DNA from 4 places in the Mesorhizobium sp. EU05-FHT14A09 genome. Region 2 is predicted to be linked to each of the others. Evidence: predicted binding sites of a transcription regulator. Region 2 holds the regulator's gene; each other region holds the start of a gene.
The links. Region 2 encodes PhoB, which activates phosphate uptake and scavenging genes when phosphate is short. Its sites were predicted from a motif close to TGTCATNNANCTGTCAT; they were not measured.

Region 1: a site for PhoB is predicted at 2,246-2,262, ahead of AC3WTO_RS17820 (acid phosphatase). Genes of this name have one in related genera too.
Region 3: a site for PhoB is predicted at 3,089-3,105, ahead of olsB (l-ornithine N(alpha)-acyltransferase). Genes of this name have one in related genera too.
Region 4: a site for PhoB is predicted at 3,243-3,259, ahead of AC3WTO_RS08710 (LTA synthase family protein). Genes of this name have one in related genera too.

The regions. Positions count from the first base shown of each region.
Region 1 covers NZ_JBYTDF010000004.1:578,370-584,401, forward strand. The annotation lists gene AC3WTO_RS17815 (MFS transporter) at 1-1,353, opposite strand, end outside; gene AC3WTO_RS17820 (acid phosphatase) at 1,506-2,198, opposite strand; gene AC3WTO_RS17825 (cytochrome c1) at 2,330-3,202, opposite strand; gene AC3WTO_RS17830 (cytochrome b) at 3,231-4,532, opposite strand; gene petA (ubiquinol-cytochrome c reductase iron-sulfur subunit) at 4,550-5,116, opposite strand; gene AC3WTO_RS17840 (DUF6665 family protein) at 5,451-5,774, opposite strand; gene AC3WTO_RS17845 (ABC transporter ATP-binding protein) at 5,825-6,032, opposite strand, start outside.
Region 2 covers NZ_JBYTDF010000003.1:640,834-646,865, forward strand. The annotation lists gene pstC (phosphate ABC transporter permease subunit PstC) at 1-175, shown strand, start outside; gene pstA (phosphate ABC transporter permease PstA) at 172-1,488, shown strand; gene pstB (phosphate ABC transporter ATP-binding protein PstB) at 1,503-2,327, shown strand; gene phoU (phosphate signaling complex protein PhoU) at 2,365-3,072, shown strand; gene phoB (phosphate regulon transcriptional regulator PhoB) at 3,092-3,781, shown strand; gene AC3WTO_RS14730 (ROK family protein) at 4,015-5,256, opposite strand; gene xylF (D-xylose ABC transporter substrate-binding protein) at 5,594-6,032, shown strand, end outside.
Region 3 covers NZ_JBYTDF010000005.1:402,519-408,550, reverse strand. The annotation lists gene grpE (nucleotide exchange factor GrpE) at 263-892, shown strand; gene AC3WTO_RS19985 (trimeric intracellular cation channel family protein) at 1,034-1,666, shown strand; gene AC3WTO_RS19980 (MmcQ/YjbR family DNA-binding protein) at 1,680-2,051, opposite strand; gene olsB (l-ornithine N(alpha)-acyltransferase) at 2,153-2,974, opposite strand; gene AC3WTO_RS19970 (PAS domain-containing hybrid sensor histidine kinase/response regulator) at 3,192-5,306, opposite strand; gene AC3WTO_RS19965 (LysR family transcriptional regulator) at 5,193-6,032, shown strand, end outside.
Region 4 covers NZ_JBYTDF010000002.1:272,437-278,468, forward strand. The annotation lists gene fabF (beta-ketoacyl-ACP synthase II) at 1-834, opposite strand, end outside; gene AC3WTO_RS08695 (acyl carrier protein) at 869-1,105, opposite strand; gene fabG (3-oxoacyl-[acyl-carrier-protein] reductase) at 1,311-2,048, opposite strand; gene fabD (ACP S-malonyltransferase) at 2,100-3,041, opposite strand; gene AC3WTO_RS08710 (LTA synthase family protein) at 3,312-5,207, shown strand; gene rpmG (50S ribosomal protein L33) at 5,361-5,528, shown strand; gene AC3WTO_RS08720 (PleD family two-component system response regulator) at 5,930-6,032, opposite strand, start outside.

The DNA.
Region 1 (6,032 bases), on a different contig from region 2:
CGTGTCGGTCTCCGCCACCCGCTCATCGTCTGCAGCCGGCGCAGCCTTCAGCAGGACGGCAACGATGCCCGCCGCGATCATGAAGGCGCCGACCACCCACAGCCCGGCCTTCGGATTGCCGGTCAGGTCGGTGAGCCAGCCCGTCACATATGGGCCAACGAAGCCGGCGAGGTTGCCGAGCGAATTGATCAGCGCGATGCCGCCCGCCGCCGCTGCCCCTGTCAGGAAGCGTGTGGGCAACGCCCAGAAGGTCGGCAGCGCCGAACAGATGCCGATCGCGCATATCGTCACCGCGATCATCGTGGTGAAGGGCGACTGCATGTAGAGCGCAACCGGAATGGCCAGGCCGCCGACGATCGCCGGAAGGGCTACGTGCCACACGCGCTCGCCTGTATTGTCGCCATGGCGCGCCCACAGATACATGGCAATCGCCCCGAAAGCGTAAGGGATCGCGACGATGAAACCCTGCTCGATGATCGAGTATTCCGTGTTGAACGCCTGCTTGAAGCCGGCGATGATCGTCGGCAGGAAGAAGCCGACTGCGTAAAGCCCGTAGACCACACCGAAATAGACGAAGGCCAGCGCCAGGATGCGAGGCTGCGTCAGCGCCTTTCTGAGCGGGTAGTGGTAGCGTTGGCTGGTCTGCGCATGTTCGGTGTCCATCTCGTTCTGCAGCCAGTTGCGCTCCTCCGCCGTCAGCCAGGCGGCATCCTGTGGCTTGTCCGTGAGGTAGAACCAGCACAGCACGCCGATCAGGATCGCCGGCAGGCCTTCGACCAGGAACATGAAGCGCCAGCCGTCCAGCCCGAACACCAGTCCGTGGCCGACCGAGATCAGCCATGCTGACAACGGCGAGCCGATCACGGACGATACCGGTATCGCGATCATGAACAGTGCCACCGCGCGCGCGCGTTCGCGCTTGGGGAACCAGAACGTCAGATAGAGGATGATGCCCGGAAAGAAGCCGGCTTCGGCGATGCCGAGCAGGAAGCGCAGGCCATACATCGAGAGCGCATTGGGAACGAATGCCATCAGCGAGGCGACGATGCCCCAGCTCACCATGATGCGCGCGATCCAGCGCCGCGCTCCCACCTTGTGCAGGATGAGGTTGCTGGGCACCTCGAGCAGGAGATAGCCGATGAAGAAGATGCCTGAGGCCAGTCCGAAGGCGGCCTTGTCGAAGCCCAGCGCATCGTTCATGCCGTGCGGCGCGGCAAAGCCGATGTTGGTGCGGTCGAGATAATTGATGAAATAGAGCAGACCGAGAAACGGCATCAGTCGCCAGGCGACTTTTCGAACGACGCGCTCGCGCATACCGGGTTCTGCGGCAGTCGAGTGAGATGGACCAGCCACGGCTTTCCTCCCTAACCACGCCCCCCGCTCGCCACCGTAAACATGCGCGCGTATGGGTGTCTATCAGGCAGGCGACTTATCCAGAAAAGCCAAAAGGGGCACCACCCGGGCACCCCTCTTCGATTTTAGCAGCGCCGGCCCAGGACCGCCGGCTACATACCCAGGTCCGAGCGCAGTTCGGCCTTCGCCGCAGCATATTCGGTCTCGAATTCAGCGTTGTGTTGCAGGTTGGAAGCAATCACCGCCCCAGAAATCCGCCCCATCTCGATATCGGAAGGATAGTGGATCCCGGCGACGACCCGATTGTGACCATACTCCCATGCCCGCGCCATGATCTCGGCACGCTTCTCAGGCACCATATCGGACAGGACGATACCCATCATCGTGCCCAGGGTCGTGTGGCCTGACGGCCAGGAGCCCGAGGTGGACGGCTTGACGATCGGCTTGACCAGATCGCTCAGCATGTGTGGCCGGGGACGCTTCCAGACGTCCTTGGCAGGGTCGACGACAGCGCCTTCGGTGGCCACCACCCGTTCGAAAAACGCATTGAACTTCGGCAACGCTTCCTTGGTGAACTTCGGGCCCATGACGTCCGCAAAACGCCAGACATTCTCTTCGGCGTCAGCCTTGGCCCGCACCTCCATTTCCGGCGTGCGCGTGAGTTGCAGCGTCAGCACTTCGGCCAGTTCCTCCTTGGTCTTGGCGGAATCATTGGCCGGCGGAGGCGGCAGGATTGCAGTCAGGTCGACATCGGCATTTGTGATGAAGGGCTTGGCGTCTTCCGCTTGACCGGAGGCGGTCAGGACAAGAAGAAAGACGCCGGCGAGGAAGCTGGTTTTGCGCATGAAAGACCATCCTGTGGCAGTGGGATGGTGGAGCTTCCGCCGATGCCGTGACAGCCATATGACGCCATTGGCATACAAAAGGGTCGGCCCGAATGAACAGGCCGACCCTTTTTAACAGAATATCCCAAATGTCAGTGAGCGATGTTCGACCAGACCTTGCGCTTGGTCAGATACATCAGCACCGCGAACAGCAGCAGGAAGATGATGACGCGGAAACCGGTCTTCTTACGATCCTCCAGATGCGGCTCGGCGGTCCACATCAGGAAAGCGGTAACGTCTTCCGAATACTGCTCGACCGTCTGCGGCGTGCCATCGTCATAAGTGACCTGGTCCGCCGAAATCGGCTTCGGCATCTTCAGCGACAAGCCCGCATTGAAATACGGATTGTAGTGCGTGCCTTCCGGAACGTTCATGCCGGCCGGCGGCTGCTCGTCATAGCCGTTGAGCAACGCATGAATGTAGTCCGGGCCGCTCTCTGCGTACTGCGTGAAGATATCGATGATGAACTGCGGGAAACCGCGCTCAATGCCGCGTGCTTTGGCAAGCAGCGACATATCCGGCGGCACCGCGCCACCGTTGGCAGCCGCAGCAGCCTGATCGTTCGGATATGGCGACGGGAAATGGTCCGATGCGATTCCAGGGCGCTCGAACATCTCGCCGGCGTCGTTCGGACCGTCCTGGACGGTATAGCCGGCTGCGAAAGCTTTCACCTGCGCTTCAGAGTAGCCAAGGTCCGAGAGCGTGCGGAAAGCCACCAGCTTCATCGAATGGCAGGCCGAGCAAACTTCCTTGTAGACCTTGAGGCCACGCTGCAACTGCGCCTTGTCGTAGGTACCGAACGGGCCGGCGAACGACCAGCTCATCTCCTTAGGCTTGTGGATCGGGAAATGGGTCGGGTTGGCTTCGTGCGAAGCCTCGCCTGCCTTCCCGGCTTCCTCGGCATAAGCGGTCGCGCCGATGAACAGCGCCGAGACCGCAGCCAGCGAAATGAGAATCTTCTTCATACCATTATCCCCTGGATTCTCTTCTCGCTCAGCCCTTGGTTTCCGGCGAAGCGGTCGCCCCGGCCGGATGCCCGCTGCCACCCTTGTTCTTTTCCAGCACGGCTTCGGTGATGGAATTGGGCAGGCGACGCGGCGTCTCGATCAGGCCGAGCACCGGCAGGATGATCAGGAAGAAGGCGAAGTAGAACAGCGTCGCCAGCTGCGCCATCAGCACGTAGGAACCTTCCGCCGGGCGCGAGCCAAGCCAGCCGAGCAGGATGGCGTTGATCGCGAAGAGCCAGAAGAACAGCTTGTACCACGGACGATAGACAGCCGAACGCACCTTCGAGGTATCGAGCCATGGCACGATGAACAGCATCGCGATCGCGCCGAACATGGCGATGACGCCGCCGAGCTTCGAGTTGATCGGCCCGATATTGAAGGTGATGGCGCGCAGGATCGCGTAGAACGGCAGGAAGTACCATTCCGGAACGATGTGGGCCGGGGTCTTCAGCGGGTCGGCAACGATGTAGTTGTCCGGATGGCCGAGATAGTTCGGCATGTAGAAGATGAAGTAGGCGAAGAACAGCAGAAACACCACCATGCCCAGCGCGTCCTTGATGGTCGCATAGGGGGTGAAGGCCACGGTATCGGTCTTCGATTTCACTTCGATGCCGGTCGGATTGTTCTGGCCGGTGACGTGCAGCGCCCAGATGTGCAGCACCACGACGCCGGCGATCATGAACGGCAGCAGGTAATGCAGCGCAAAGAAGCGGTTCAGCGTCGGGTTGTCGACGGCGAAGCCACCGAGCAGCAGTTCCTGGATCCAGTTGCCCACCACCGGAATCGCGGTGAAGAAGCCGGTGATGACGGTGGCGCCCCAGAAGGACATCTGGCCCCACGGCAGCACGTAACCCATGAAGCCTGTTGCCATCATCAGCAAGTAGATGATGCAGCCCAGGATCCACAGCAGCTCGCGCGGCGCCTTGTAGGAGCCGTAGTAGAGACCGCGGAAGATGTGCAGGTAGACAGCAACAAAGAAGAACGATGCGCCGTTGGAGTGCATGTAGCGCAGCAGCCAACCCTGGTTGACGTCGCGCATGATCTTCTCGACCGAGCCGAAGGCCAGCGTCGTGTCGGACGTGTAGTGCATCGCCAGCACGATGCCGGTGATGATCTGCGACACCAGCATGATCGAAAGGATGCCGCCGAACGTCCACATGTAGTTCAGGTTGCGCGGCACCGGATAGGCGATGAAGGAATCATAGACAAGCCGCGGCAGCGGCAAGCGCGCATCGAACCAGCGTCCAAGGCCGGTCTTCGGCGTATAGGTCGAGTGTCCCTCGCTCATGGAAATGTCCCCCTGCCTCAGCCGACGCGGATCTTGGTATCGGAGATAAATGAAAAGACCGGCACGGCCATGTTCTCCGGCGCCGGGCCTTTGCGGATGCGGCCGGCGGTATCGTAGACCGAGCCGTGGCACGGGCAGAACCAGCCGCCATATTCACCCTGCTGGCCGAGCGGGATACAGCCGAGATGGGTGCACACGCCCACCATCACCAGCCAGTTTTCCTTGCCCGTGCCGGCAGAGCGGTCGGTGTCGGTCGCCTGTGCGTCCGATGCCAGATTGGCGTTGCGCGCCAGCGGGTCCTTCAGCTCTTCGAGCTTGACCTCCTGCGCGGCCTTCACCTCTTCCGGCGTGCGGTTGCGGATGAAGACCGGCTTGCCGCGCCACTTCACCGTCAGCGACATACCAGGCGTCAGCGAGGACACGTCCACCTCGACCGAGGCCAGCGCGCGCGTCGAGGCGTCGGGCTGCATCTGGTCGATGAACGGCCATGCGACAGAAGCCGCGCCAACCACGCCGGCCATGCCGGTGGCTATGTATAGAAAATCACGGCGATTGGGATCGTGGGTTTCGTCGGTTGCGCTCACGGTGCCTGGTCCTTTCGCCTCTTCCGTACCGAAAGGCGAGCCCCTGTCCCGCTTGAGCATCCCCGCTCAATTCGCACCGGCCCGACAGCGCATGGCAACAGGCTAGCGAATTCCTCCGGCATTTGGATTTCGGTTTATGCGTGCAGCCCGTTTTTGTCCAGTCGGGTGAAGACTACAGGGCAGATTGTCGCGGGGACAAATGCCGCGCCGGAAAATGATGCTACACAAACGGCCACTTTGGTGACCGTTTGAGCATGTGACCGCGCGCCGCGCCTGATGGCGCGAAGCCAAGCGACCCGAATGGGTCACGCCGGCGATTGAGACATCACGCTGGTTATGACGCTCCCAGCCTGACAAGCACTTCGCGCGGTATCTGCAGGTCACGGATCACCGCATCATGGCGGCGAAAACCGCACAATTCACGCTGGATGAACCAGGCATAGACGAGGTTGGCCGTCTCCTTGAGCACCTTCGCCCTGCCCGCTTCGTCGCCTGCGTAGGTTTTGAGTCGCAACAGCGCCTTTTCGGCGCGTTCGCCCGCCCGGCCGAGTGCGGCAGCCTTCTCCGCCAGCACCTCGTGCCCCAGCGCATCGAACATCGCCTCGGCGAGCGAGCCGCTGGAGAAACCTGAGTAGCCCGAAGGAGGCCTAAGCGTCATAATTCTCCCTTTCGCGTCTCATGCTGCTATCCGCCCGGCTCCTTCAGAGCTCACTCCGCCGCGCTCGCGGTATCCAGTGAGTCGTCGCCGCTGAACAGGAAACCGCCGGACTGCCGTTTCCACAACCGTGCATAGAGGCCGTCGGTGGCAATCAGTTCCTCATGCGTCCCTTCCTCGACGATTCGGCCCTTGTCCATCACGACAAGCCGGTCGAGCGCCGCGATCGTGGACAGCCGGTGCGCGATCGCGATCACGGTC
Region 2 (6,032 bases):
GGCAATGACCACCATCACCGTCAAGATCGTCAACCAGCTGACCGGCGATCTGGAATTCAATTCGCCGCAGACACTGGTCGCCTTCGCGCTCGGCATCACGCTGTTCGTGCTGACGCTGGTGATGAATATCGTCGCCCTCTACATCGTGCGCAAATACCGGGAGCAGTACGAATGACCGACGTCACTCTGGATACGGTCGCGACAGCCACGGCTCCTGCGCGCCGCGACATCGGCCTCAAGCGCCGCTATGCCGCCGAACGCCGCTTCCGCCTCTATGGCGTGCTTGCGATCCTTGTCGGCCTGGCTTTCCTCGTCGTCATGCTCGTGTCGATCCTGGGCAAGGGCTACACATCCTTCTGGCAGACGACGGTGTCGCTGCCGATCACCTTCGACGAGAAGGTGATCGATCCGGACAACAAGCGGGCAACGGACCCTGAAGTCCTGCTGACCGCCAACTATCCGGTGCTGGCGCAGAAGGCACTTGCCGAGAAACTCGGCATCGACGCGAAGAACAAGCCGATGATGACGAAGCTGAAGGGCTTCCTGTCCGATGGCTCTCGCGTGCAGTTGCGCGATGTGGTGGTCTCGGATCCCAAGGTCATCGGTACCACGCGCACCGTCGATATTCTTGCTGGTGCCAACCTCGATTCCGCCTTCAAGGGCCAGATCGACCTCTCGGTGCCGGAGGATCGCCGCAAGGTGTCCGACCAGCAGGTCGAGTGGATGAACAAGCTGAAGGCCGAAGGCGCCATGGCCGAGCATTTCAACACCGGCCTGTTCACCTTCGGCGCGTCCAGCCGTCCGGAAACATCGGGCCTCGGTGTCGCCATCATCGGTTCGTTCTACATGATGGTGATCGTGCTGCTGCTGGCGCTTCCGATCGGTGTTGCCGCCTCGATCTATCTTGAGGAATTCGCCAAGAAGGGCCGCTTCACCGACCTGATCGAAGTGAACATCAACAACCTGGCCGCGGTGCCCTCGATCGTGTTCGGTCTGCTCGGCCTCGCCGTCTTCGTCAATTTCCTCGGCATGCCGCGCTCCGCTGCTTTCGTCGGTGGCCTGGTGCTGACGCTGATGACGTTGCCGACCATCATCATCGCGACACGTGCCGCGCTCGCAGCCGTCCCGCCTTCGATCCGGTCGGCCGCGCTCGGCCTCGGCGCCTCGAAGATGCAGATGGTGTTCCAGCATATCCTGCCGCTGGCAGCGCCCGGCATCCTGACCGGCACGATCATCGGCCTGGCACGCGCGCTCGGTGAAACGGCGCCGCTGCTGCTGATCGGCATGGTGGCCTTCGTCGCCAATTATCCCGCAACCCCGTTCGATCCAGCGACGGCACTTCCGGTGCAGATCTACATGTGGGCCAACGAAGCCGAACGCGCGTTCGTGGAACGCATGTCCGGTGCAATCATCATCCTTCTGGTCTTCCTGATGGCCATGAACATCACAGCGATCGTGCTCAGGCGCCGCTTCGAACGGCGCTGGTAGAAAGGGAGCCTGATATGAATATCATGACGGAAAAGACCCTCGAACAGGCAGTGAGCAGCCAGATGAGCGCCCAGACCAACGAAGTCATCAAGATGCGCGGCGACAAGGTCACCGTGCACTACGGCGATAAGCAGGCGCTCTTCGACGTCAATCTCGACATCCGCCTCAACCAGGTGACGGCGCTGATCGGCCCCTCGGGCTGCGGCAAGTCAACTTTCCTGCGCTGCCTCAACCGCATGAACGATACGATCGACGCGGCCAAGGTTGGTGGCAAGATCACGCTCGACAGCGAAGACATCTACGATCCGAAAATCGATGTGGTGGAGCTGCGTGCCCGCGTCGGCATGGTGTTCCAGAAGCCCAATCCATTCCCGAAGTCGATCTATGAGAACGTCGCCTACGGGCCGCGTATCCATGGCCTTGCCAAGAACAAGGCGGATATGGATCGCATCGTGGAGTCCAGCCTGCAGAAAGCGGCGATCTGGAACGAGGTGAAGGATCGCCTCGCTGAGCCCGGCACCGGCCTTTCCGGTGGCCAGCAGCAGCGCCTATGCATCGCGCGTGCCATCGCAGTGTCGCCGGAAGTCATCCTGATGGACGAGCCGTGCTCGGCGCTCGATCCGATCGCGACCGCGAAGGTCGAGGAACTGATCGACGAACTGCGCCAGAACTATACGATCGTCATCGTGACGCACTCGATGCAGCAGGCCGCTCGCGTCTCGCAGCGCACGGCGATGTTCCATCTCGGCTATCTGGTCGAAGAGGGCGCTACCGACAAGATGTTCACCAACCCCGACGACAAGCGCACGCAGGACTACATCACCGGCCGCTTCGGCTGAGTGAGCGATTGCTGCCGAGGAAAAAAGGACACAAGATATGGGCGAACATACCGTTGCGTCGTTCGACGAAGAGCTCGGACAGATCAGCAGGCTCATCAGCGACATGGGTGAATTGGCCAGTTCGATGGTTGAAAGCTCCACCAAGGCGCTGCTCAAGTCAGACAATGGACTTGCCCAACGTGTCGTCTCGGACGACGCGATCATGGACGCGCGCCAGCGTGAGCTGGACAGCAAGGCGATCACGCTGATCGCCAAGCGCCAGCCCATGGCACAGGATCTGCGCGCCGTGGTCGGCGCCATCCGCATGGCAGGGGACCTGGAGCGCATCGGCGATCTGGCCAAGAACATTGCCAAACGTGTCGGAGCGGTCGGGCAGGGCGCCACGCCGCGCGATCTTTCGCATTCGATCGATTCCATGGCGCATCTGGTGCTCAACCAGGTAGACGGCGTCGTGGAGAAATATGCGGCGAAAGACGCAGAGGGTCTCGCCCAGCTGAGAGCAGACGATGAGAAGATCGATGTCAAATATACGTCGGTCTTTCGCGAACTGCTGACCTATATGATGGAAGATCCCCGCAACATCACGGCCTGCACGCATCTGCTGTTTTGCGCCAAGAACCTCGAGCGTATCGGCGACCACGTCACCAATATCGCCGAAAACGCCTTCTACGTGCTGACGGGCGAGCAGTTGCCGCCCAATAGGCCGAAGCTCGACGAGACGGCTGCCGCCGTTCCGGCGGCCTGATCACAGGACGGACGGCAAGATGATCGCGCCGCGCGTCATGGTGGTAGAGGACGAGGAGCCGCTGGGCGTTCTCCTCCGCTACAATCTGGAATCCGAGGGCTACCAGGTCGAAGTGGTCGCCAGAGGTGACGAAGCCGAAATCCGGCTTCAGGAAAACGTACCGGATCTGCTGGTGCTCGACTGGATGGTGCCGGCGGTCTCCGGCATCGAACTCTGTCGTCGGCTGCGCATGCGGCCGGAAACCGAGCGTCTGCCGGTCATCATGCTGACGGCGCGCGGCGAGGAGAGTGACCGTGTGCGCGGCCTCTCCACCGGTGCGGACGACTATCTGGTCAAGCCGTTCTCGATGCCGGAGTTCATGGCACGCGTGAAGGCGCTGCTGCGCCGGGCGAAGCCGGAGGTGCTGTCTTCCGTGCTCAAGGTCGGCGACATCGTGCTCGACCGCGAGTCGCACCGGGTGTATCGCAAGAAGAGCGAGATCCGCCTCGGGCCGACGGAGTTCCGGCTGCTGGAATTCATGATGCGTCACCCCGGCCGGGTCTTCTCGCGCAGCCAGCTGCTCGACAATGTCTGGGGCGAGACGATCTACATCGATGAACGCACGGTGGACGTACATGTCGGTCGCCTGCGCAAGGCGGTCAACAACGGCCGCATGCCGGATGTGATCCGTACCATCCGCGGCTCGGGCTATGCCATCCGCGAGGATTAGCGCATGACCCCGAAAGTCGGAATCGATTTTCGGAAAGGCAGGGTGGCATGCGCCGGCCGTCATGCGCCGGACAAAAGAGTTGGAGCGTCCTTTGTGCGTCCACTAGGACGCGCGGCGCTTTAGAGCGTTTCTGTTTTTACGGAAGCGCTGAAACGCTCTAATTCTTTGTTTTTGCGCAATTCCGGACGGAAAACCGCTACACACTTTTCCTGGAATTGCTTTAACCGGCGGGCTCAGGCTTCCACAAGCTGAGGCGCCGAAGCTGTCGGGCCACCAAGCGCGAAGATCTCCTGATCAATGAAGGTCAACGCGCGCATGGCGCAGCCTTCGCGGATCAGCATCTGCTCGTTCGGCTCGATGTTGAACACGATCGAATTCGAATGCTGTCCGCCGGCAGTCTGAGCAATTGCGCGCCGCAGGGCCGGCTCAATCAGGTCGAAAGCTGTCGCCCCGATACCGACAAAGGTCACAGGTGCCGGATCGATGACGGCGAAAAGCGAACCGAGGCTATAGCCGAGAGCCGTGCCTGCCCGTTCATAGGCTTCGCGTTCCGGACCATCGCCCGCCCGCGCTTTTTCAGCCAGCATCCGCATTTCGTCGTCGGGAATATCCGCGGCAGGTTCGGTGTTCTCGTCCAGTCCCCGGGCGTTTCGCCAGATCGCGTAGTTGCCGGCATAGGCTTCGACGCAGCCATGGCGACCGCAGCGACACAATGCGCCATTCGGCCGGTGGATCATGTGTCCGAACTCGCCGCCGGACGACTGGGTGCCGATGAACAATTCGCCATTGAGCACGATGCCCATGCCGATACCGTGCGAAAGCACAACGGCAATGAAGTCGTCGCGGTAACGGTCCGTGCCGCGCCAGCGAAGAGCGACAGCCATCATGTTGCAGTCATTCTCGACGATAACAGGAATGCCGAAAGCGTTTTCCAGGATATCGGCGAAAGGAATCTCTCCATGTGGGGTGATCGGCGTCCACAACATGGTGCGCGCGTGTGAATCCGCCGTACCTTGAACGGCAAAGGCGATGCGCAGCACCTGATGGTTCTTAAGACTCTGGTCGTCGAGCCGCCGCCTGACGATTTCGACGCACTCGCCGATCAGCGCCTCTCGCGGCAGAGACAGAGTGTCCAGACGGCGTGTTTCCTCGGCCAGCACCTTGCCGGAATAGTCGACGGCTGCCGCCGTCACCAGGTTAAGCGACAGAACGACCGTCAGGACGGCCGCAGCGTTTGGGTCGAGTTGCAGTCCCACCTGTGGACGGCCACGTTTCGATGCCGTCGGTTCGCTGCGGCCTTCGCGCAGGATGCCTTCCGCTATGAGGTCGGATGAAATCGTCGAGATGGTCGAATGGCTGAGGCCAGTGATGGCGGTGATTTCGGTGCGGGAAGGCTCGCCGGAGCGACGCACGGCGGCAATCACCATTGCGCGGTTCCTGCGGCGCAAATCGTCGTGACGGATCCCGACAGTCATGTTCTTGCCGTTCCTCCCCCGCCGGCTTCGCGAGCGTTGAAGCCGTTGCGTCCGGTGGCTGTTCCGGATGCGCATCCATCGTGCATAGGTCGATGCGGGAACGAATGCAAAACCCGTTTCGCTTTCATTGTTTCGACGGAGCGCTCCTCCACAGATAGTGGCAGAACATGCAGCTCTCGTCATCATTATTTCGTGCTTCGAAAAAAATACTGTCAACGGCTTGAATCCCGTTGACAGAAAGCCATACCTGCGCGATTATTTTTTCGAAGCTCGAAAAAAAGCTTCTCCAACGGCCAACGCACACAAAAAGCGCGCCTTTGGGCGCGGGGAGGAAAAAATGAGGAAATTCACGGCCGCCATTCTGGCGGGTGCCGCCATGACGCTCGCGCTTTCGGCTGTCGCCGAGGCGAAAGACAAGGTCATTGGCGTGTCCTGGTCCAATTTCCAGGAAGAGCGCTGGAAGACCGACGAAGCCGCCATGAAGAAGGCGATCGAGGCCGCCGGCGACAAGTATATTTCCGCCGACGCGCAATCGAATCCGGGCAAGCAGCTCACCGACGTCGAAAGCCTGATCTCGCAGGGCGCCAACGCGCTCGTCATCCTGGCGCAGGACACCTCCGCCATTGGTCCGGCAGTGCAGAAGGCCGTCGACGAAGGCATTCCCGTCATCGCCTACGACCGTCTTATCGAAAACAAGGACGTCTTCTACCTGACCTTCGACAACAAGGAGGTCGGTCGCCTGCAGGCGAAGGGCGTGTTCGATGTGAAGCCGGAAG
Region 3 (6,032 bases), on a different contig from region 2:
GACTGCATTGGTACGGGACATGGCCTCAAAATCCTTAGTCGGCCTTGAAACTTCCCCGCCGGTGAATCGTTCCCATATTGCGTCAATTTGGCAAGCGGGGATCGAAAACAGCGTAAAATTTGATTTAATTCGTCTGTATCGGCTGCTTTTGAACTAGGACACTCCAATGCCGGCCATAAATGCCCTTTCCCCTTGATTTTTGAGTCCCAAACCTCGATATCGGGCACAAATCCAGAACCAACCGGCATGACGGGAAATGGCGATGAGCGACCAGGCAAAAGACGAACGCGCGCCTGAAGATATCGAGGCGATGGAAGCCGAAACAGAGCGCACCGAAGGTGGTGTCGACGGCGACTATGAGGCGCTGGTTCGACTGCTTAAGGAAAATGAGGAACTGAAGGACAAGGCGCTGCGCACCGCAGCCGAGATGGAGAATCTGCGTCGTCGCACAGCGCGTGATGTTCAGGATGCCCGCACCTACGCGATCGCCAATTTCGCGCGCGACATGCTTTCGGTGTCGGACAATCTGGCCCGCGCGCTGGAGGCCATTCCGGCAGAGGCCAAGGCGTCCGCCGATGCCGGCCTCAAGGCCTTGATCGAGGGCGTCGACATCACCGAACGTGCCATGCTTGGCGCGCTCGAGCGTCACGGCGTGAAGAAACTCGAGCCGCAAGGCGAGAAATTCGATCCGAATTTCCATCAGGCGATGTTCGAGGTGCCGAACCCGAGCGTGCCGGCCAACACGGTCGTCCAGGTCGTGCAGCCCGGCTACTCGATCGGTGAGCGCGTGCTGCGTCCGGCCATGGTCGGCGTGTCCAAGGGGGGCCCGAAGGCCGCTGCCGAAGGCATCGAGCCCGGCCCGGTCAACGAGCAGGCCGAGAAGGATGCCTGAGTAAGGCAATAGGGGTTGGGGCAGTAGGGCAGGCAATATTCGGCAAAGCTGACGGCTCTGGCTATGGCCACGAGCTGCATGTATGTTCGGGTATATTGCCTTGGCGCCTTATTCCCCTGCTGCCCCTCATTCCGGCTTCCGATGTCCGCCATCACCTTCATCGACTATGCCGGCGTTGCGGTGTTCGCGGCTACGGGTGCGTTGGCGGCCTCGCGCAAGCAGCTCGATATCGTCGGCTTCATTTTTCTCGCCGCAGTGACGGGTATCGGTGGCGGTACCTTTCGTGACCTGATCCTCGGCGTGCCGGTGTTCTGGGTCGCCAATCGCGACTATGTGCTTATCTGCACCGCCGTGGCGCTTGTGGTCTTCTTCGGCGCGCACCGTGTCGAATCCCGCTACAAGCTTCTGCTGTGGCTCGATGCCATCGGCCTTGCCGTCTTTGCGGTGATGGGCGCTGCGAAAGGCATGGCGATCACCGGCTCGCCGGCCGTTTCGATCATCATGGGCATGCTGACGGCCTGCTTCGGCGGGATCCTGCGTGATCTGCTGGCCGGTGAACCTTCCGTGCTGCTTACTCCGGAAATCTATGTGACGGCAGCAATCATCGGAGCCGGGGTCTATACCGCTGGCGAGCTTCTGAACCTGCCGGGCCAGATTTCCTATCCGGCGGGCGTTCTTGCTGCCTTCGCGGTGCGAGGCGGTGCGCTGAAATTCGGCTGGTCGTTTCCGCCCTATAAGAGCCGCCCGGGACGACGACCCGAAGACATCCCGTAAGCGCTGTTTGAAGTCATCTGTCAGAAGATGCTTCCCGCTCAGCCAGCCAGGCTTTCGCCTTCGTCTTAGGGACCTGCGTCAGCCAGGTCCGTTCCAGGCGATGACGCAGCTCATCGTCCGACGCCGCTTCCATGCGTATGAGCAAAGCCGGCCAGCCCTTGTAATGGTCCGTTTCGAAATAGATGCCGGGCGCAGCCTGCAGCAGCATCTCCTTCTCGTCGAGCGGGCACATCACCACCGCCGTTTCTGCATCCTTGACCCGGGTGAGCAGCTTCTTGCCAGTCTTCAGCGCCGGCGTGCCGTAGGACGTGCTCTCGACAACATCCGGCAGGCTCCGAGCCGCCTGCTTCAGGCGCTCGAAGACGGCGGAAAAATCGTCGGCCATGGCGATTGCTAGACGTTTCCGCTTTTAGGGGAGACGTTCTATCCCTCTGCTTTTCATGCAATTCCGGACGCAAAACCGCCGCGCATTTTGCTGGAATTGCTTCAGGCAGCGAAACGTTGCCCTTCGCCGCCGTAATAATTCACGTAGCGGGCACCGATTTCACGCACCGGCAAAACGATGAAGATGTCCACGGTCTTGAAATCGTGATCGATGACGCAACCGTCACCGATGCGTGCGCCGACGCGCAGATAACCCTTCACCAGCGGCGGCATCGCGGCGATAGCCGCCTTGGCGCTGACCGCCTCGATCGGCATCAGGTCCATGGAGCAATAGCGCCCGTCATTGGCGCGAATGTCCCAGGCCGGGCTGGTGCGGCAATGATGCGCAAGGTAGGTGAGCGCTTCGGCATGTGCCGCCGGAACGATGCCGTGGAAAGAAGCGCAACCCGTCAGGACACCGATGTCGTAGTGGGTGAAGTAGGCCCACAGGCCCTGCCAAAGCGCCTCAATGGTGCGTTTCGAACGGTATTCGGGCAGGACACAAGAGCGGCCGAGTTCAAGGAAGCGCTGGCCGGGGTGCTTGGCGATCAGCCGCCGCAGCTCGAATTCGTCCTCGGAATAGAAGCCGCCTGCGCTGACCGCCGTTTCCTGGCGCAGCAGTCGATAGGTGCCGACGATGCGGCGATGGTCCGGGCCGGGCAGGGCGTTGTCGAACACCAGCAGATGATCGCAGAGCGGGTCGAAACGGTCGGCGTCCCGCCGTTCCAGCGACTGCAGGCGGCTCTTGCGGGCGCCAAGCTCGTCGTAGAAGACGCGATAACGGATTTCCTGGGCAGCGGCGATCTCAAGCTCGTCGCGAGCCAGCCGCACTTCGAGGCTGCCGATCTTGCCCAAGGTGCCGGTGATGGACTCGATCGTCCTCATCCTCTGGATCGCGCTGCCTCCGGTGTTCCCCTGCATCTCACCTTGCGGCATCGCTGTATGCACGAGTGATTCTCCTTCGAGCCATCCCTCTTGGCGTCGGGATACGATGTAGGTGCTACAGGATTGTGACAGTACCGTGATACATAGTGAGGAGCAAGGGGAGGACGGCAGACGATCCGTCGCTAGCCGGCTTACCTAAGGGCTGGAAATCGCGGAATCAGGCCGCTGCCTGGCTCTCCACGGCATGCACCAAAGCCTGTGGATCAAGCGGTTTGGTGACAAAACCAGAGGCGCCGTGGGCAAGAACGGCGTGGCGGGTGCGTTCCTGGCTGTCCGCCGACAGCACCATGATGGGCACTGGCGCCGCGCCGGAAGCCTCCTCATGCCGGCGAATCGCCGCGATGGCATCCATGCCGTCCATCAGCGGCATATGCAGGTCCATCAGCACGACATCGTAACGCTTGGCGGGGCTGTCCGTGGCGACGGCTTCGACAGCGGCCCGGCCATTGTTGACGATGTCGACATGATGTCCGGCCTTCTGCAGGGTGGCGCGGGCGAGCATCGCATTGATGTCATTGTCCTCGGCGATCAGCACCGAAAGGCTGCCTGCCATGCCTGCCGGCGCGACCGCGGCATGGCTGGGGCCGGTCAAAGGGCCGCCAACGGCGGCCTGGCCGGCGAGGAGCACCCGCAGCAAGGTTTCGCCGCGGACCGGGCGAGCCAGGAAGGTTGCGTATCCCCCGGCACGGAATTCGACCAGTGCGCCGCGATCCGCCGGAGCGATGAGCGTCACGGCTTCGCAGGCCGCAAAACCTGCCTGCCGCAGTCGTTTCAGGGTACGGCAATCGCCGTCTTCCTGGCGCGCATCAATCAGGAGCACGTTGCAGAAGCCGGCGAAAGGCAAGGCCTGGCCGGCATTGGCAACGATCTCGGCGCGGCCGCCATGCGCGCGGATGGTGCGGGCGATCGCTTCGGCCTCGATGGTGTTTTCCGAAACGATGACGGCGCGGCGATCGGCCAGGACATCGATACGGTCATCGATTGCCTCGATTGCTTCCCGTGCCGGCAGTTCGAAGGTGAATTCCGAGCCTTCGCCGGGCGCGCTGGAAACGCTGATAGTGCCATTCATGGCTGCCGCCAGCCGCCTGGAAATAGCCAGCCCGAGCCCGGCACCGCCATGCTTGCGTGTCGACGTGCCGTCGGCCTGCTCGAAATCCTCGAAGATACGGTCCATGTCGGCCTCGCTGAGGCCGGGGCCAGTATCGGTGATGGAGAAGACGAGGCGATCGCCGGCTTCGGCGCGGCGACGGGTGACGCTGACCAGTACCCCGCCTGTCTCGGTGAATTTGACGGCGTTGCCGATCAGGTTGAGCAGCACCTGCCGAACGCGACCGGGATCGGCCGTGATGATCTGCGGTACATCGGGCGCGACATGGCAGGCCAGGCCAATCGCCTTGCCGAAGGCGCGCGCGGCGAGCAATTCCACGACATTGTCGGCGATCTCGCGCGGCGACATCGGCTGAGGTTCAGGCGCGAAACGGCCGGCCTCGATCTTGGAATAGTCGAGCAGGTCTTCGATCAGTGCCAGCAGAGCGCTGGCCGATGTGGAGACCGCGCCGACGTAGGTGCGCTGTTCCGGCGTCAGCCTGGTGTCAGCGAGAAGCTTGGCCATGCCCATGATGCCGTTCATCGGCGTGCGGATTTCATGGCTGACAGTGGCCAGGAAGCGAGACTTGGCCTGGCTGGCATATTCGGCGCGTTCGCGTGCGTTGATGAGCGAGGATTCAGCCTGTTTGCGCGCCGTGATGTCGCGCGCGATCGCCCGGTGGGACACTTCGGCGCTGTCCTTGTCGCGCATCGACAGCTCGATCCACGAAAACCAGCGCGGTCCGCTCTGGGTGCGGACGGCGACGTCGGTCGAACTCAGACAATCGTGATCGGAAAATGCTGCGTCCGGAACGATGCCGACGTCGATGCCGAGCTCCGCCAGCGTCATGCCCGCCAGATCCGTCAGGTTCTGCCCGATCAATTCGGCAAAGACACGGTTGGCATAGACGATGCGGCCGTCGCGGTCGCGGTGGACGACCAGGTCGCCGAGCGCGTCAATAAGGCCACGAAAGCGCTCTTCGCTTTCCTGCATTTCCCACATGCGGTCGGCCAAGGTTTCGATTTCGGCGCGGCTGCGGGCGGCGGTGTCGTCGAGGATAGCGACGGTGTGATGTTCGCTGCGCTGGTTGCGCAGGAAAAGGGCCAGGCCGGCAATGCCGGTGATCAGAACGCCGATGGCGATGAAGGGTGGCGCGCCGGTAAGATGGGAGAGGCCAGCGAGCACGACAAGCGCAACGAAGACCGCGAAAGCCAGGCCTTCGTGTTCGCGCCTGTCCAGTGCCGGTACCAAGGGTGGTGTCGTGGCCAGCACGCGGCGCTGCGTTGCCGGCTGACGCTCAGTTCCCACCTCTGTTGCGGCCTTGTCCCCAATCATGCGGCTATCTTAGCCACAGATAAATTATGGAAGGCTGCGCCGAACCTTTCGAATTTTAGCGATCGGCCGGTTTTCCCCCGTGCGATCGACGCTATGTCAGCGAACACGGATATGGAGGAGTTCCGCAATCGTTGTAACGTCGGACCGATGATCGAGATTCGTTTGCTTCGTCAGTTCATCGCCGTTGCCGAGGAGTTGCATTTCCATCGTGCCGCGGAACGACTGCATATGGCGCAACCTCCGCTCAGTCAGGCCATCCGGCGATTGGAAGCCGAAATCGATGCGCCATTGTTCGTGCGCAACAACCGCAACGTCGCTTTGACGCCGGCGGGCACCTCGTTTCTGCAGGCGGCGCGTGCCACGCTGGAAACGCTCGAAACGGGTGTCGAGCAGGCGAGGCGGGTCGCGTCCGGAACGAGCGGCAGCCTGAAGATCGTGTTTGTCGGCACGCTGCATTTCAACTTCCTGCCCAGGGTGGTGCAGGCTTTTCGCTTCAGCCTGCCCAAAGTCGAGCTGACGCTGCGGGAGGCGACGACAGCCGAGCAGGTCGCCGCGCTGACAGCGGGGCTGGCGGAT
Region 4 (6,032 bases), on a different contig from region 2:
TGTGATGTGATAAGCATCGCCGGTCAGGCCGTAGCCGGTAACCTCGGCATAAATCTTGGCACCACGCGCCTTGGCGTGCTCCAGTTCTTCCAGAACCACGACGCCAGCGCCCTCACCCATGACGAAACCGTCGCGATCCCGGTCATACGGGCGTGACGCCTTCTCAGGCGTATCGTTGCGTTCGGTGGAGAGCGCGCGGCAGGCGGCAAAACCGGCCAGCGACAGGCGTGTGACAGGAGCTTCGGCACCGCCGGCCACCATCACGTCTGCATCGCCGAACTGAATGAGCCGCGCGGCATCGCCGATCGCATGCGCGCCGGTTGAGCAGGCCGTGACCACAGCGTGGTTGGGACCTTTCAGACCGTGTCGAATCGACACCTGGCCGGAGACGAGATTGATGATCTGTCCGGGGATGAAGAAGGGGCTGATACGACGAGGCCCCTTCTCCTGCAGGATCAGGGCGTTTTCAGCAATGCCCTCGATGCCACCAATACCCGAACCGATCATGACGCCGGTCGCGCATTGTTCTTCGTGGGTTTTCGGCTGCCAGCCCGAATCCCTCAAGGCTTCGTCGGCGGCCGCGATCCCGTACAGGATGAAGTCGCCGATCTTGCGCAGTTCCTTGGGTTCGAGAACGGCCTCCGGATTGAAGGTTCCGTTCTCGCCATTGCCGCGCGGAATAACATGCGCAATCTTGCAGGCAAGGTCTTCGACTTCAAACTCGGTGACGCGGCTGGCGGCGCTACGGCCGCTCAGAAGTTCCCGCCAACCGTGCTCGACCCCAACGCCAAATGGCGACAGCAGGCCGAGGCCCGTAACGACAACGCGCCTCATTCCAAGTCCTTCCCGAAGACCTATGCCGGAAAGATCAGGCCGAGGCCTTGTCGATGTACTTCACGGCGTCGCCGACCGTGAGAATGGTCTCTGCCGCGTCGTCCGGGATTTCTACGCCGAACTCTTCCTCGAACGCCATGACAAGCTCAACCGTGTCGAGGCTGTCCGCGCCGAGATCGTCGATGAACGAGGCCTGCTCCGTCACCTTGTCGGCATCGACGCCCAGATGCTCGATAACGATCTTTTTGACGCGCTCTGCGGTGTCACTCATGTTGGCATCCTTCGTTCTATGATCTGTCTTCGTTAGCGGGCACACTGCCGCTAATCAAGCTGAAAGATAGGTCGGGCTTATACACAATAAACAATGCCGGCTTTTGCCCGAACCGCCGGGTTGCGGGCCGCATTACACGAAAACGGCTCGTCATCCAAGGCGCGAGCATCGTTTTTCCAAAGCCGCGACTGGTCGCGGCCAGATGTTAGATCATCGCCATGCCGCCGTTGACGTGCATCGTCTGCCCCGTCACGTAGGAAGCCTCTTCCGATGCGAGATAGGCGACCGCAGAAGCAACCTCGTTGCCTGTTCCCATGCGCTTGGCGGGAATCGCGGCCATGATCGCTTCTTTCTGCTTGTCGTTCAGCTTGTCGGTCATGGCCGATTCGATGAAACCCGGAGCAACGCAATTCACGGTGACGTTGCGCGTCGCGATTTCCTGCGCCAATGATTTTGAAAAGCCGATCATGCCGGCTTTGGAGGCGCAATAGTTGGCTTGGCCCGGATTACCGGTGACGCCAACGACGGAGGTGATGTTGATGATGCGGCCGTAACGCCGGCGCATCATCGGATGCGTGAGTTCCCGGGTCAAGCGAAAGACCGCAGTCAGGTTGACCTCGATCACGCTGTCCCAGTCGGCATCCGACATCCGCACGAACAGGCCGTCCTTTGTGATGCCGGCGTTGTTGACCAGAATGTCGACGCCCTCGAGATCCGCTTCGGCCTTCTGGCCCAGCGCCTTGACCTCGTCGCGATCCGAAAGATTCGCCGGGAAGAGTTTGACGCGATCGCCAAGCTCGCCCGCAAGCGTTTCAAGCTTTTCGACGCGCGTGCCGTGCAGGCCAACGATCGCGCCTTGCGCATGGAGTATCCTGGCAATGGCTTCGCCGATGCCACCCGTGGCTCCGGTGACCAGTGCCTTGCGGCCTGTCAGATCAAACATGTCTTGTCCCTCTCAAGCACACCCTTCACACGGGTGGGGTCATCAGGTTGCTCAGGCGAGTACGGCAATGGCCGCATCGACGTCGGCGGGATTTCCTATGGAAGCCAATGAGATATCGCGGTTGATCCGGCGGGCCAGGCCGGAAAGTACCTTGCCGGCCCCAATCTCGTAAAGCGTGGTCACGCCATTGGCGCCGAACCATTCCACCGTCTCGCGCCAGCGGACGCGACCCGTCACCTGCTCGACTAGGCGGGCCGCGATCGCCTCGGGATCGCGGGTTGGTGAAACCGAAACGTTCGACACAACCGGAACCACCGGCGCATTCTTGGTGACATTGGCCAGAGCCTCGCGCATGGCCTCGGCTGCCGGCGCCATCAGCGCCGAATGGAACGGCGCCGACACTTGCAGCATCAGCGCTCGCTTGGCGCCTCTTTCCGTGCACAGCTGCGCAGCCAGTTCCACGGCTGCCTTGGCGCCCGATATCACCAGCTGGCCGCCGCCATTGTCATTGGCGACCTGGCAGACGGATCCCTTGGCAGCTTCGGCGCAGGCGGCTTCGACATCAGCCTGCTCGAGGCCGATGATCGCAGCCATGGCACCTTCGCCGACCGGCACCGCTGATTGCATGGCATTGCCGCGAATGCGCAAGAGCCGTGCCGCGTCGGCCACCGAGACGAACCCAGCCGCGGCCAAGGCCGAATATTCGCCCAGCGAGTGACCGGCGACATAGGTCACCTTGTCCTTCAAGGAAAAGCCGCGCGCTTCGAGCGCGCGAACCGCCGCCAGCGACACGGCCATCAGCGCGGGCTGCGCATTCGCCGTCAGCGTCAATGTCTCTTCAGGTCCGTCCCAGATCAGAGCGGACAGCTTCTCCCCGAGCGCCTCGTCCACTTCTTCAAACACGCGACGGGCTTCGGGAAAGGCATCCGCCAGCTCTTTGCCCATGCCGACCGACTGGCTGCCCTGCCCCGGAAAGGTAAACGCGACCGCCATAAAGAGAGCTCCAATTGCTTGATCTCGCCTGCCCTGTGCGCAAGCGCGGGCGACAAGTCAAGTCCGACGCGCCCTGCGCGGGCTGCTCCAAACAGCGCTTCTGAGGCGGCGCGGGCGATCAATCATGATGAAAATCGAACACGATTCGTTTGCTGGCTCTTCTAAATTTTGCCACAGGCGCTAGTCTTTTGTGACATTTGAGTGACAGTTGAGTGACGCATTTGCAGTCGGGGGACTAGTAAGTTGGCGAAGGGATGGTCAGGGAGCGGCATGAACGCGCCGAAGCACAGACATGACACCGCCGTGGCCGGCCTCGAACCGGGCGAAGAACGGCGTGCTGTGCGCTATTGCCTGATGACGCTGGCCGCCTCGGCGGTACTGGTGTTCGCCATCGAATTGATTTTTCGGGGCGACCTCGCCGGCACGTTCGGCTTCTTCCTTCAGCCGTCCAAACCGGGCTGGACCACGGTCATCCTGTTCACGCTTATCCTGATCGGCCTCGACGCATTGCTGGGGCGCAATCATCAAAGCCTGATGATTTTCGCGCCGCTGACCCTGGCACTGGCGTTCGTCGGACATCAAAAATCACGCTACCTTGGCGATCCGCTCTACCCGACCGACTTTCTTTATGTGCGACAGATCATCGAATTGATGCCCCTGCTGGTACGAGAGCGTCCATGGACGGGAGTGGCACTGGCAGCCGGCATTGCCGGGGTGCTGGCTGTGATCGTGATGTTGTGGCGCCTGTGGCGCCGTCGCGCGCCTGCTTTGCGCTACAAAGCGCGGCTCGCACGCCTTGTGGTCGCGATTCCGCTGTTGGCTTTTTTCGTCTCGATCATGGACTACGCGACCTTTTCGTGGACCCGAGACCGCCTGCAGATCATCCCGATGATGTGGGATCAGAAGGAAAACTACAATTCCAACGGTTTCGCGCTTGCCTTCGCACTCAACGTTCCCATGGCCCATGTCGCAGCCCCTTCGGGCTATTCGGACAAGGCCTTGGCAGCCATCGCCCACCCCGAGGCGACCAGTTTCGTGCCGGAAGACAAGCCGGACATCATCATGGTGATGAGCGAATCCTTCTGGGATCCCACCATCCTGCCTGGCGTGTCGATCAAGCCGGATCCATTGGCGGCTGTGCGGCAGCTCCGGTCGGGATCGATGCTGTCGCCAGAGTTCGGCGGCATGACCGCAAATGTTGAATTCGAGGCCCTGACCGGGTTTTCCAACGCCTTCCTGCCGGCAGGATCGATTCCTTACCAGCAGTATGTGCGTGCGCCCGTGCCTTCACTTGCCACTTTCCTGAAGAGCGAGGGCTACTCAGCCAGGGCATTCCATCCCGGAACCAACTGGTTTTGGAACCGCACTGCCGTCTACGCCGATTTTGGCTTCGACGATTTCCAGTCGGAAGAGACGGCGCCGTTGGAAAAACGCGGACCACTCGCCTCCGACCAGGCGATGACTGACCAGCTCATTTCCGCGGCCGACGCGTCGGAGGAGCCATTCTTCTATTTTGCCGTGAGCCTTCAGAATCACGGCCCCTACGAGCCCAATCGCTATAGCGATGCCTCCCACACCGTCGAAGCTCCGATCAGCCAGTGGGCGAAGGATTCGCTGCTGTCTTATGCGGAGGGTGCAGCCGATGCCGACCGCAATCTGAAGCGCCTGGTCGACTGGGCCGAGAAGCGGGATAGGCCAACCGTAATCGTCTTCTTTGGCGATCATCTGCCACCGCTGGGGCCGGTCTATGTGGAGACGGGCTTCCTCAAGGACAATGTCGCGCCGCGCAGGGAAGCACCCGACCAGATGAAGTTGCACCGCGAAACACCGTTGGTGGTCTGGTCAAACCGCACTGGGCTCTCCGAGGACATCGGCTCGGTCAGCCCGGCATTCCTGCCCTACCATCTGCTGAAGGCGGCAGGCATAACCCACCCCTATTACACGGGTTTCCTCGGCGAGGTGAGCAAGCGGTACAGCGCAATCGACCGCAACGTGCTGCTGGCCACTGACAACGAAGCAACCATCGACTGGGCTCGGCAAAAACAGATCGAGCCGCTGATCCGCGACTATCGCTATCTGCAGTACGACATGATGTTCGGTAAGCGCTGGTCGGCCCCCGACTTCTTCCCGGAGACCATCGAACGGCTCGTCGCCCATACGAGCTGACAAGCACCGGCGAGCCTACGGGAGCGGGCGGCAATCCCGCGCGGACTTGACTTTCCGGAAGCATTCTTTATGTGTCCGGCCAAGTTTTCCGCGTCCGGGTGTTTTCCCCGTGTTCCAGCGGCTCGAACTCCAAGACAATAACGGACGAACACCATGGCCAAAGCCGCGAACATCAAGATCAAGCTTCTGTCGACCGCCGATACCGGCTTCTTCTACGTGACGAGCAAGAACAGCCGCACGAAGACCGATAAGCTGTCGTTCCGCAAGTACGACCCGATTGCGAAGAAGCACGTCGAGTTCAAGGAAACCAAGATCAAGTAATCTGATTTCTTTTGGAATGCCGAAACGCCGCCCCTTGGGCGGCGTTTTTGTTTGCCCCTACCCGCGAGACAACGCCAGCCCGATCCGGGGAGGATCACTCCCAGGACGCGGTGGCTCAATCAAAGAAGAATAAGGGGGCCGGTCGGCGGATGGCAGCGGTACGAGGAGGCCACTATATGCCAGCGCCGGCCGGCCGACCCCACGGACCCAGGAGATGCGGCGGACCTGAGCATCATGGGGTATCAATGGAACATGCCGGTTTCGCCCCCGCACCGAACAGTTCCTCGTTAGCGGCTGCACATTTGCTCAAGCGCTGATGAAAAGCAATACTTTCTTAACCACGCACCAGAGATTCGCGCCGGTTAAGGTAAACGACTGATGATACCGGTTGCCAAGACAGGCTAGGCAGCCTTTGCCACCACCCGATTGCGGCCGCTGTTCTTGGCCTCATAGAGAGCGATATCCGCCCTCTTGATAAGATCTTCGACCGTGTCCGGTCCCTTG